4 regions of the Hominiventricola aquisgranensis genome follow, and region 1 is predicted to be linked to each of the others. Evidence: riboswitches for the same ligand, from Rfam matches in the RefSeq annotation. Region 1 holds a riboswitch; each other region holds the start of a gene.
The links. Region 1 has a riboswitch for cobalamin ahead of WMO62_RS12875 (sirohydrochlorin cobaltochelatase). Riboswitches for the same ligand answer to the same signal wherever they lie in the genome.
Positions count from the first base shown of each region.

Region 2: linked by a shared signal. The riboswitch ahead of WMO62_RS14545 (ABC transporter substrate-binding protein) and the one ahead of WMO62_RS12875 (sirohydrochlorin cobaltochelatase) in region 1 are both predicted to bind cobalamin.
Region 3: linked by a shared signal. The riboswitch ahead of WMO62_RS01640 (ABC transporter substrate-binding protein) and the one ahead of WMO62_RS12875 (sirohydrochlorin cobaltochelatase) in region 1 are both predicted to bind cobalamin.
Region 4: linked by a shared signal. The riboswitch ahead of WMO62_RS08380 (LysR family transcriptional regulator) and the one ahead of WMO62_RS12875 (sirohydrochlorin cobaltochelatase) in region 1 are both predicted to bind cobalamin.

Region 1 is NZ_JBBMFC010000025.1:34,333-37,456, reverse strand. Features, by position in the region: gene WMO62_RS12880 (hypothetical protein) at 1-121, opposite strand, end outside; gene WMO62_RS12875 (sirohydrochlorin cobaltochelatase) at 137-1,375, opposite strand; cobalamin riboswitch at 1,528-1,709, opposite strand; gene WMO62_RS12870 (ABC-F family ATP-binding cassette domain-containing protein) at 1,878-3,124, shown strand, end outside.
Region 2 is NZ_JBBMFC010000039.1:2,332-5,455, forward strand. Features, by position in the region: gene WMO62_RS14545 (ABC transporter substrate-binding protein) at 44-1,129, opposite strand; cobalamin riboswitch at 1,270-1,476, opposite strand; gene WMO62_RS14550 (SulP family inorganic anion transporter) at 1,613-3,124, shown strand, end outside.
Region 3 is NZ_JBBMFC010000002.1:125,248-128,371, reverse strand. Features, by position in the region: gene nikB (nickel ABC transporter permease) at 1-273, opposite strand, end outside; gene WMO62_RS01640 (ABC transporter substrate-binding protein) at 384-1,961, opposite strand; cobalamin riboswitch at 2,149-2,330, opposite strand; gene WMO62_RS01635 (LysR family transcriptional regulator) at 2,433-3,124, opposite strand, start outside.
Region 4 is NZ_JBBMFC010000013.1:2,480-5,603, forward strand. Features, by position in the region: gene feoB (ferrous iron transport protein B) at 1-470, shown strand, start outside; gene WMO62_RS08370 (FeoB-associated Cys-rich membrane protein) at 474-620, shown strand; gene WMO62_RS08375 (Fur family transcriptional regulator) at 593-1,024, shown strand; cobalamin riboswitch at 1,150-1,328, shown strand; gene WMO62_RS08380 (LysR family transcriptional regulator) at 1,478-2,389, shown strand; gene WMO62_RS08385 (DUF3793 family protein) at 2,514-3,077, shown strand; gene WMO62_RS08390 (flavodoxin) at 3,097-3,124, shown strand, end outside.

The DNA.
Region 1 (3,124 bases):
CAGCAGTCTCTTCTGTCTCCTGTGCAGGCGCCTCGGTCTGTGCGTCTTTGCTTCCACATCCTGTCATGATGGCACAGCTCAATGCTGCCACCCCCAGCAATGTAACGATCTTTCTTTTCATGTTCTGTCTCTTCCTTTACTTTCCGATGACAGCTGCGGTGTGTGCTACATAGAGATCCTGAACAGCCGGGATCTCACCAAGACCAGCGATCTGAGTATCTACGCTGTCAAAGCTTCCAGAAGCCTTGAACTGGCTTAACCAGGAATCAGCATCCTCACCTGCCATGTCGTTATTTGCATGATCTCCAGCCACTACCATCAGCGGACGAAGAACAACTTTCTTGTAACCTGCATCAGCAACTGCTTTGATCACGTTCTCACATGCAGTCTCTTCCGGCTCGCCCTCTACGGTTCCGATGAATACGTTCTTGTATCCAAGCTCGTCCATCTGTGCCTGCATCTGGCTGTAGGAAACTTTTGCGGTATGGGAAGTACCATGTCCCATGAATACAAATGCGGTTCCGTCCTCTGCTGCAGCATCTGTACTGTCATATCCAGCAGTCTTAACTGCCTCAGCGGTGATTGCTTCTGCAACTGCCTTCTTATCCTCATTTACAGCAGAAGCGTCTGCTCCAACCTCACCAAGCAGCGGCTCAGCGATCTTAACAGACTCAAATTTATCCTCGTAGTTTGCAACTGCCTCACAAAGCTCATCGTACTCAGCACCATGCATCAGATGGGTCGGCTGTACAACCAGGTTCTTAACACCATTATCTACAGCTCTCTCAAGTGCCTGATCCATGTTGTCAATGTGCTCATCATCACGAGCCTGGATATGGTTGATAATGATCTGTGCGGTAAATGCACGTCTTACAGACCAGTCCGGATTAGCCTCTGCAAGAGCATCCTCGATGCCTTTGATATCAGCTACACGGCTGTCGTTGAAAGAAGTACCAAAGCTTACTACCAGAAGCTCGTTCTCTCCGATCTCATCCTGGTTACGCGGATCATCCTTGGAAGCATCTCCGGTGTCGCGTCCGAAGTAATCCGGATCAGCTTCTTCACCTTCAACCAGCTCTTTCTGAGCATCAGTCAGAGCATCCCATGCCTCTTTTGCTGCTTTACAATCCTCATCGGTAGTCTCAGTTCTTTCCTGAACGTAGATCTTATCGATCAGAGCTGCAACCTCGTCTGCTGCTGCCTGGTCAGCATCTGCATCTTCTGCTGCATCCTCAGCCGGAGCTTCTGTTGTCTCCTCAGTGGTCTCTTCGGTAGTCTCTGCCGGAGCTTCTGTTGTTGTCTTACTTCCGCAGCCTGCAACTAATGTTGCGGTCATAGCTGCTGCACAAAGAACTGCTACAACTTTCTTCTTCATGTTTTTTCTCTCCCTTAAAGAAATATTTTGCAATGATACTGAAGCCGCTAAATAAAAGGGATGCGAAAAAGACAAAAACCAACATGCGTGCGCAGTCGGTTTATCGAAATCTATCTTTCGGTACAACCAAACCTCGTGATCTGGAATATGTATTTCCCGTACCACAGCTGGCAGGTCTCCTGACTCGCAGTTCCACATAGTCTGTCTGCCTTCCCAAGTCTCCTCAGTGGCATCATCGACAACTACTCGCTGCATACAGTGACGAGATCGCACAGGCCTCTCACCTGTTTCCCTATTCTCCGCAAAATGCGGCACCAACTGTTTCTTATTTAGTTTTCAGAACTCATTACGTGTGTAAGTATAACACTGTCTGCTCCATAGGGCAAGTGTTAAAAGAAATATTATGAAACTTTCCAGGGAGCATTTACCCTTTTCTGCTGCCTTGCAATGTGCTTTGATCTTTGATATAGTTAGGAATCATATTTTACCGTGAGGAGCACCCATGTTATTACAGATTCAGGACGGCACGCTCAGCATTGGAGCACAGACTGTCCTTGCACATTTTGATTTTGAGATCCGTGGAAATGAGAAGATTGCCATCGTGGGCAGAAATGGCTGTGGAAAGACAACACTCCTTCGACTTCTGGCGGGAGAACTCTCCCTTGACCGTGATGATCATTCCAAGGCACAGGGAATCCTTACTTCTCGATCCCTGACCACCGGCCTGCTCTGTCAGCAGGCTTTTTCTGACACCACCATTACCGTGGAGGAAGAACTTCTCAAATCCTGTCCATGTCCTGACAAATGGGATCGGGAACGTTTCACCTGGGAACAGGAATATGACCGTCTCTTCACTGGTTTCGGATTTTCCAAAGAAGATAAAAGGAAAAGGCTGTCGCAGTTCTCTGGCGGCGAGCAGACGAAGATTGCCCTGATCCGTCTTCTTCTTGCCCATCCTGATATTCTGCTGCTGGATGAACCTACCAACCATCTGGACATGGAAACAACCGAATGGTTAGAAGAGTATCTGCGTCAATATGCCGGTGCCGTGGTCATGGTCTCTCATGACCGGTTCTTTCTGGACCGGACGGCTGATACGGTCTGTGAATTCCGGCAGCAGAAACTGATCCGCTATGCCGGCAACTATACTTCTTATAAAGAACAAAAATCCAGAGACCTGGCAATTCAGGAACGGTCTTACCGTCACCAGCAGGAAGAGATCGAACGGCTGGAGGAACTGATCGAACGATTCAAGAACAAGCCTAAAAAAGCGGCATTTGCCAGATCCAGAAAAAAGATCCTGGAGCGAATGCCAAAGATAGAAAAACCTCCAGTGGAAGATTATCACATATTCACCGGCGCACTGGAACCATCCGTGCGCAGTGCCAAGTGGGTATTGGAGGCAGAACATTTACAGATTGGTTATGACAAGACACTGCTGGAACTGTCTCTTCGGATCCGCCGAGGTCAGAAGCTCGGTATCATCGGTCCCAACGGAGCCGGAAAATCCACGTTTCTGAAGACCGCAGCAGGACTGATCCCACCTGTCAAGGGAACTCTGACCCTTGGCCAACAGGTGCTGATGGGCTATTTTGACCAGCAGACCGCAGCTCTGCAGTCAGATCTGACCGTGGTGGAACATTTTCATGAACAGTTCCCGTCCCTGACAGACAAGGAAGTACGCCAGACTCTTGGCGCCTTCTTATTCACAGGGAAGGATACAGCGAAGAAGGTCTCTTCCTTGTCCGG
Region 2 (3,124 bases), on a different contig from region 1:
GAAGGGGAGCTTTTACACTCCCCTGTCAGTTTTCCAGATGTTCTTAGAATTTGTCCGGATATAACTGCTCTGCGATTGCTTTTACAGCGACTGCACTTCCGGCACTTCCCTGCATATCACTGCAGCATACGGAGAAGATTTTGCCTTCTTTGACAGCGCGCAGATTCTTGGTGAACTCGTTGGTCTCCAGGAATTCCTTTTTATCTGCCACATCACCTCCGGTGTACTCGAGAATCAGAATTACATCCGGATCACGCTCCACAACCTCTTCCCAAGACGGAGTTGCCCAGCCAGCCTCGATATCATCGAAGATGGAGATTCCGCCAGCCAGTTTGATAATGTCGCCCGGCATACCCTGGCATGCGGTAAACGGAGCATCTTCACCAGAGTCATAAGCGAATACAGTGACCGGATTTTCATAAGCTTCATCACCCAAAGTGTCTTTTACTTTCTGCAGAGTATCTTTCATAGTCTGTACTTTTTCAGCAGCTACATCCTGTACCTGGAAAATAGCACCAAGGGTCTCATAATCTTTGTACAGATCCTCAAAGGTTGCTTTGTCGGAGCACACATATGGGAAATAAGTTGCGATACCGTTCTGGTCGCAGAATTCTTTACTGAAGTTTTTGTCTGAAAATACAGAGTCCCAGCCAATCAGAAAATCACATCCGGTTGACAGCAGCTCTTCCTTGGACATATTGGAAAGACCTTTACCCGGTTCCAGAAGCTGTGGAACTTTGTCGCGTGCCGGATACTGGGATACAGTACTCCAGCAGCTTCCTTTTGTGTAGCCAGCCATCTGGTCCTCCAGTCCCAGATCAAAGAAGAAGTCAGCCATCTGATCACCGGAAGCAACGACTTCGGATGGTTTCTTAGTGAAAGTGTATTCAACATTTTCGCCAAGACCGGAACGCTCCAGATTCAGAGTAATGGTGACCGGCTCATAGTCGCTGTCTGCATCGGCAGTTTCAGAAGCCTCAGATGCATCTGTACTCTCCGTTTCGTTGGTAGTCTCTTCTGTTGTTTTGTCAGTAGTGGCTGTGGTATCAGCGGATGTGGAACCACACCCGGCCAGCATACCTGCTGCAAGACAGGTAGTTAACAATACGCTTACTGTTCTCTTTTTCATAAGATTTCCTCCATTAATATGTAGTTTGTAATCAGCCCATAAAAAAAGCATCATCTGAACTCTATGGATCAGATGATGCACCCGTTTTCGGCATCTGGACGCACTGCGCCCTATATCTTTCGCAAGTGTCATGGACCGTGACAGCAAAAGAAAAATAAGCAGGTCTTCTGGCTTGCGCGGGTTTTGTCTGTTTTCTCTCTTCCCATCCATGTTTTGAGAAAAGACAGTGAAAGAAAACAACCCTGTATCGTGCGCTTACAGCGGCGGCACCGCATGGGACTCACACCCATTTCCCTTTTCACCGACTCAATCGAAGATTAGTCGACACTTATTCTGTTAAATATATAACATAGTCATATTTGAGTGTCAAGAGTGTATTGATTATAAATGATAATTCATCATTGAAAAATCTCTTTCTTGTGATATACTGGAAAAGTTGTGTTTGACAACCGAGGATATCCAACTAGAAAGGATTTTTAACTGATGAGTTCTTTGAAACCAATGTTACTAACATGTATGAAAACGTATAGCCGGGAACAGTTTGTCAAAGATGTGACGGCTGGAATTATTGTGGCGATCATTGCCCTTCCGTTGTCCATTGCGCTGGCACTGGCATCAGGCGTCGGTCCGGAGGCAGGTATTTTCACCGCAATTGTTGCGGGATTTGTGATCTCTGCACTTGGTGGCAGCAGCGTACAGATTGCAGGACCGACAGCTGCATTTGCGACGATCGTAGCTGGTATTGTGGCGAAAAATGGTCTGGATGGACTGGTGATCGCGACGATCCTGGCAGGAATCTTTCTGATTCTGATGGGACTGTGCCATTTTGGTACACTGATCCGTTTTATTCCGTACACCATCACCACCGGATTTACAGCTGGAATTGCTGTGACCATCGTGATCGGTCAGCTCAAAGATTTCTTTGGCGTGACTTATCCGGACGGAGTAAAACCCATTGAGACCATGGAAAAGCTTCACGCTTTTGTTGAAAATTGTGGCACTGTCAATCTGTCTGCAGTGATCGTTGGCGTGGTAAGTCTTGCAATCCTGATTATTTCTCCTTATATTTTCAAAAAGATTCCGGGTTCTCTGCTGGCTGTGGTCGCAGGAATCCTGATGGTAAAATTCCTTCCGTTGAAGGCTTCTACCATCGGAGATCTGTATTCTATCAGCAATGCACTGCCAGGTTTCCACCTTCCGGCACTGAGCCTTGCAGCTGTGGAGGATGCAATTCCAAATGCATTTACCATTGCTGTGCTGGCAGCTATTGAGTCTCTGCTGTCCTGCGTGGTTGCAGACGGTATGATCAACGGGAAACATCGTTCAGACATGGAACTGGTAGCTCAGGGAGCAGGAAATATTGCCTCCGCCCTGTTCGGCGGAATCCCGGCCACAGGAGCCATCGCACGTACAGCAGCCAACATTAAAAATGGTGGACGTACTCCCATAGCTGGAATGGTGCATTCTATCACATTGGTACTGGTACTGGTAGTTCTGATGCCTTATGCGGGAATGATCCCCATGCCGACCATCGCTGCGATCCTGTTCGTGGTTGCTTACAATATGTGTCAGTGGAGACCGTTCACTCATCTGATCCAGACCGCACCGAAGAGTGATATTCTGGTGCTGCTGGTAACCTTCTTCCTGACCGTTGTATTTGATCTGGTAGTTGCTATTGAGATCGGTATGCTGTTGACCTGTCTGCTGTTCATGAAGCGCATGAGCGATGAGACGCACGTGGACAGCTGGACTTACGTGGACGATGATTCAGATGCAGTTAATGATCATATGCAGAAACTTGCGAAAGAGATCCGCGTCTATGAGATTACCGGACCGTTGTTCTTTGGAGCAGCCAATGCGATTGAACACATTGTAGTGAAAGATTTTACCAAATGTCTGGTGCTTCGTATGAGAAGTGTTCCTGCACTTGACAGTACTGCTATGAATGCTCTTCAGAATCTGGTGAAATATTGTGAAGCGAAAGGCATCACACCA
Region 3 (3,124 bases), on a different contig from region 1:
AACCGGCTTGTTCAGACTGTAGGATTTTCCAAAATTACCATGAAGACAGTTAAACAGCCAGCGGAAATATTGGGTGAAAAAAGGATCGTTCAGACCCATCTCGTCTCTGGTCTGCTGTACCAGTTCTTCCGTTGGCATGACACCGGTAGCGGAGAACATGTTACGGACCGGATCACCGGGAGACAGATACGTAAGTAAAAATGTTACAAAACTGATACCGACCAGCACAATCACAATCTGCATGATTCGTCGAAGAATCTGTTTCTTATTCAAAATGCTTGCTCCTTTCTTTCGCAATGGGACATACGCATAAAATCTCATGCGCGGAAATACCCCCACCCTGACCGCCGGTAAGGGCGCGGATGGGGGTAATCATTGTCTGTTTACTGAGCCGGGGTGATCTCGGTGGTCAGCCAGTAGTAATCTGCCGTATGGATATGTGCATTTCCTACATTCTTGGAATAGATCATAGATGAGTTGTAATAACCGTCGATCAGAACAGCTGCATCATCTACCAGGATCTGCTGCATCTGGAAGATCAGATCTGCACGCTTGTCCTCGTCCATCTCGCTCTTCAGCTGCTCAAACAGCTCATCATACTCCGGATTGGAATATCCGCAGTAAGTAGTATCAGTTGCCCAGTTTGCCATGTAAGCATACGGGTCACCGGTACCTACAGTGATCCAGTTATTGTTATTGAAATCATAATCTCCGGCAGCAAGTTTGCTCCACTGGTCATCAGAGCTGCCGTAGTCTGCGGTGCAACCAATACCGATCTCTGCCAGATACTGAATATGTGCATTGGAGAAATCGTTCAGCAGACGGTTCTCATAGGAAACGTAATGCAGATTGATGTTCTGTCCGTCGATCTCACGGATTCCATCCCCGTCAGTGTCTACGATACCAGCATCATCAAGGAGCTTTTTCGCGCCTTCCGGATCATAAGTATACGGATTGTTCAGTTTGTCATATCCGTAGCTTAATGTAGACGGCAGTACGGAGAATCCCGGAGTATACAGTCCTCCGATAGTTTTGGAATTGCAGATGGTATCATAATCAATTCCCATGAGGATTGCCTGACGCAGGGTTTTGTTGCCCAGAATACCGTCAAAGTTCATCCAGCTGAATCCACAACGCACACCAGAAGCGATATCTACGGTGAAATCTGGATTATCCTTGAAATCCTGAATATCAGATACGTTAGTAATATTCTCTACCAGGTCTACCTGACCACTCTGCAGTGCCATGGTCTTTGCAGAAGCATCACCCATATACATCAGTTTTACTTCGTCATACGGAACTTCCTCACGGTAGTTCGGGTTTGCAACCAAGTCATATCCTACACCAACACCGTTGAATTTATCGATCATGTACGGGCCGGTTCCGATGATGCCGTTATCAAAGTTCTCGATATCAGCCACATCGATGATCGCCATGGTCGGATGAGCCAGCTGTCCCGGAAGGTTTGCATACGGCTGGGTGGTCTGGATCGCCAGAGTATTGGCATCGTCATCAGCAGTAATGGTTGCCTCAAACTCCAGATATTTCTGTGGTTTTGCAGAACCGCTCGGTCCCATTTCTTTCAGATATTCAAAACACTCTTTTACCTTAGTTGGAGTCAGATCGCATCCATCTGAGAATTTGATTCCATCTTTCAGAGTGATAACCCACTCCGTATGCTCATCATTTACCGTATAGCTGTCTGCGAGCCACGGCTCTACTTCCATGCTGTCGTTGAATTTAAACAGACCCTCGGAAATACCATAACGCATAGCATTCCATCCGCCGTTCTCATCGGTCACACTGTTTACAATACCATCGGTGTACATCTGACATCCGAAAGTCAGTACTTTTTTTCCACTGTTATCTGCTGATGCAGAGCTGTCGCTTCCTTTTGCACCGCAGCCGGTCAGCAAAAGAATTGCTGCCAGGGTCAAACTGATACATTTCTTATTCTTCATATTTTGTCCTTTCTCGTCCATTCTTCTGTCAGCGCATTGAGATCCATCAGAGCAAAACACTTGTCCTCCCATCATAAAACACACAAGAAAAGCCGGATCTACATCCGACTTTCTCCCACTCTGAATAAGCGCATATTATGCGCACTAATCCTCTGTTAAGTAAGATTTCCCTGTCTTCCGCAAGAACTCTCTCTGATCAAAATAAGCAGGTCTCCTGACTTAAGCATCAAACATCCACAGCGCCTTCCCAAGATCTTCTCAGTGGCATATTCCTGTGGACTAGCTATCACAGTGACGGAATCGTTCCGGACTTTCACCGGATTCCCTTTTCATCGAAGCTTCCTTCGAACTTATTTTTATGGCTTAATTGCCAACCATATGAACATTATGTATTATTTTCTCATCTATTACATTTTTTGTCAATACAGAAGCATTCCTTGATAGATATATTTGTATTCCTTTTTGTTATATCTATTCTTGCAACCGCTGCTTCACATAGGAAAGATAGTGTTCTGCCCACCCTCCTGGCTGTTCCCCTTGTCGTGTCACACATCCAAAGAGAATCGGTTGTTCCTCTCCGTACAAAGAATATCCCGGATATCCCTGGGATTCCTTTTCCCTGCTTAGATAACCTCCACTGACATTTCCAAGGTCGGTCTTTTGCAGCAGTTCGTTCATCACATAATCGCTGTTGGTGATCACAGAGATCTTCATATCTGATACCGGACTTTCTTCCGTATTGCCCATCAGATTACGTCCCAGCGTATATTCATCTTCATAACACTGCACCAGACGCACCTGGTTTTTCGGAATCTCTTCGATACTCTTCCTTCCAGCCAGCGGATGCTCTTTCCCAAAATAGAGATATGCCTTCGTCCGCTTCAGTTCCTGAAATTCCAGCTTTCCACACTCCAGTCGATATTGGAAGGACGGCATCTGTTCTTCCGATACATACACAAATCCAATGTCATCTTTGCCAGACTGACACCGATCCAATATTTCTTCTATACCCGCTGTCATCACATGATAGCACACATCTTCCTGACTGTGTTCCTGATAAAATGCGGCAAAGCACGCTGCCATCCAGGAACTTGGATTCCAGGATGCCAGCAGTTCTTCTCCTTTGTCCATTCTTGCAAAAGAAACCAGCTGCTCCACCTGTT
Region 4 (3,124 bases), on a different contig from region 1:
GGATCTTCATTCCGCAGGGATTCGGCAATGCAAAAGCTACTGTAGCAGCAATTACCGGTCTGGTAGCAAAAGAGAACGTAGTAGGTACCTTCGGCGTTCTGTATGGATTAGAGGAAGTTGCTGAGGATGGTGCAGAGTTCTGGGGCAGTATTGCCAAGGATTATACCGCAGTTGCAGCATATGCATATCTGGTATTTAACTTGCTGTGTGCACCATGCTTCGCAGCAATCGGAGCTATCAAGAGAGAGATGAACAATGCAAAATGGACCTGGTTTGCAATTGGATATCAGTGTCTGCTTGCTTACTGCGTATCTCTGGTGATCAATCAGGTTGGAAGTGCTATCTTCTATGGTGTATATACTCCATGGCTGATCGTTGCAATTGTACTGATCGTACTGTTCATCTGGCTGTTGGTTCGTCCGTATAAAGAAGCAACAACTCTGAATGTAAAAGTAAAGGCAAGGGCATAAAAAATGGGAACACTGGTTGTAGGACTTGTTGTACTGGCAATAGTTGTAGCAGCTGCACGCAGTATCTGGAAAGATAAGAAAAATGGAAAGAGCTGTGGAAGCTGCGGAGGAGGATGCGGAGGATGCTCCAAGTGCAAGACGAAAAACTGATTCGGACTACACGTGAAAAGGATATGATCCTGGAGAAATTTCGGAACCGTGGCATGCGGATCACGAAGCAGCGCAGGCTGATTCTTGACATTGTATTTGAACAGGACTGCACCAGCTGCAAAGAAATTTATTATCAGGCTTCTAAACGTGATAAGAATATTGGAATTGCAACGGTATACCGGATGGTAAATGCTCTGACAGAGCTTGGCGTATTTCAGACGAATGTTCCATATCGTCTGACCGGGAGATCTGCGCAGGATCCGATCAATGGCTGCCGTGTGATTCTGAAAAATCATCATGAAGTAGATTTTGATGCTGAGGAATGGAACCGGATACTGACTTATGCATTGCGCCAGAAGGGCTATCATAATGTACAGGACATAGACCAGGTGATTCTGAAATAAATAATGCGCAAAGAGAGACTATGGGTGATCCATAGTCTCTTTTTTACACAAAGACAGGAAAAAAAGGTGGACAATCCGGAGAAACTTCTATATAGTTGAAATAAAGAAAACGACGGAATTCATGATAGATTCCGGGTACTGCAAGTTCCGAAAGGATTTATAGAGAAACCGGTGTGAATCCGGTGCGGTCCCGCCACTGTGACAGGGAGCCGTTATAGATGATCCACTGGACCGGAGAGGTCTGGGAAGGACTGTAATGGTTGTGAACTGGAGTCAGGAGAACTGCTTGCAGGGAATAAGTGCTTCTTACGGCAGATAAGAACTCTTACATAGACATATCAATAAACGAGAGCAGCCATCCTGCATCTCGTCTTTGTCCGTGTATAGAAAAGAGATCAGACCTGCGCGTATGCGCAGGTTTTTATTGTATAACGTGGAGAACGGGGGAAAAATATGGATATTAAGCAGCTTCAGTATCTGGTTGTCAGCATTGACAATGGAAGTTTCAAGAAGGCGTCAGAGCTCTTATATACAACGCAGCCGCATATCAGCAAAACGATCAAATCTCTGGAGGTAGAGCTTGGCATGCAGCTTCTCAAGCGAAACGCAAGAGGTGTGGAAGCTACAGAAGAGGGACGCAAGGTATACGAATATGCCTGCAGGATCCTGGTAGATTCCGGCAAGATCCAGCATGTGCGGGAAGAAAAGGATATCCGGATGCTGAAGATTGCAGTGACACCGGATGATGAGCTGAATCATCTGTTTCGGACATTTTATGCACAGGAAGTAAAAGAAGGACTTCATGTGGAATATATGGAGCGTAATGCAGAAGAACTCCTGCGCATGGTCCATCACCATCGAGTGGACATCGGATTCCTTCTGGTGGATCAGAATCAGAAGACGGCACTTCTGCAGATGCTGGCGCACAAGCGGCTGGAATTTACGGAGATCGGGAAACGTTCGCCTGTATTACTGGCAGGACCGGAGAGCCCGTTATATGGGGCAGAGTCGGTGAGCAACAAAGAACTGCGGGAGATCAAACTGATTCAGATGGATGCAGACCAGGATATGTTTTCGATTCAACTGGTGCATGGGAAGGAAGACTATCAGTATCACAGAACTCATGGAAAGACATTGATGACTAATAGCAGGGATGTGCTGCTTGAGTTAGTCAGCAAAACTGATCTGTGCAGCATTTCTGTCTGTGGAGACAGCCGGCAGGAGACGGACAGACGAATCCGGCAGATTCCTATCAAAGGAGAGAAGGATCGGATCGTACTTGGATATGTGAAGCGAAAAAGGGATGAATTAACAGCAGAAGCAGAGAAATTTCTTGCATATATCTGTGAAAATCTGGGAAACTAAATCATGGCAGCTATGTAGTTGATAAAATCTATCAGCTGCATGGTTGCTTTTTTTAATGGAATCTGATACTATAAGTTAGCGGCAACTAATTAGAATAAACTAACCAAAGGGATCGGAGGAAGAGATGATAGAGACAATGATTGGAAACAGTATTGCGAATCAGTGTTCGCCGGTTCTTATGGATGTGAAGCCATCCAATCTTCTGATTCTTACAAGAGAGGAAGAAGAGCGGTTTCTGGAGATGGAAGACATTCCTGGAATATGGGGGATCTGTCTCCATCGGGGAGAACAGAAAAGTATCTGGCTTCTGTACCGGAAGGACAGACTGGAAGCATTGCTTCTCTGGCCGGGGACAGCAGAATTTCTGAAATCCTATGGGTATCAGACAGAAGAGAGTACACTTGACCAGATGCTTGCAAGGCTGGCGGAACGGTTTACGGAATACAAAGAAGGAAGAGCTGAATTTCCTCATGAGATGGGTGCATTTCTTGGATATCCGTTAAGTGATGTGAAAGGATTCATTGAGCATGAAGGAAAAGATTTCCTCTGCTCTGGCTACTGGAAGGTATACAGTGATGAGACAGGAGCCAAAAAGACATTTCAGCTCTATCAGGCAGTTCGGAACATGGTACTGCAGATGCTGAGCGCAGGCAGCAGTCTGTGTGAGATCAGTTGCCAGGCATATTAAAGACAGGAGGATTCTTAAAATGGGACAGATCGTAATTGTTTATTACA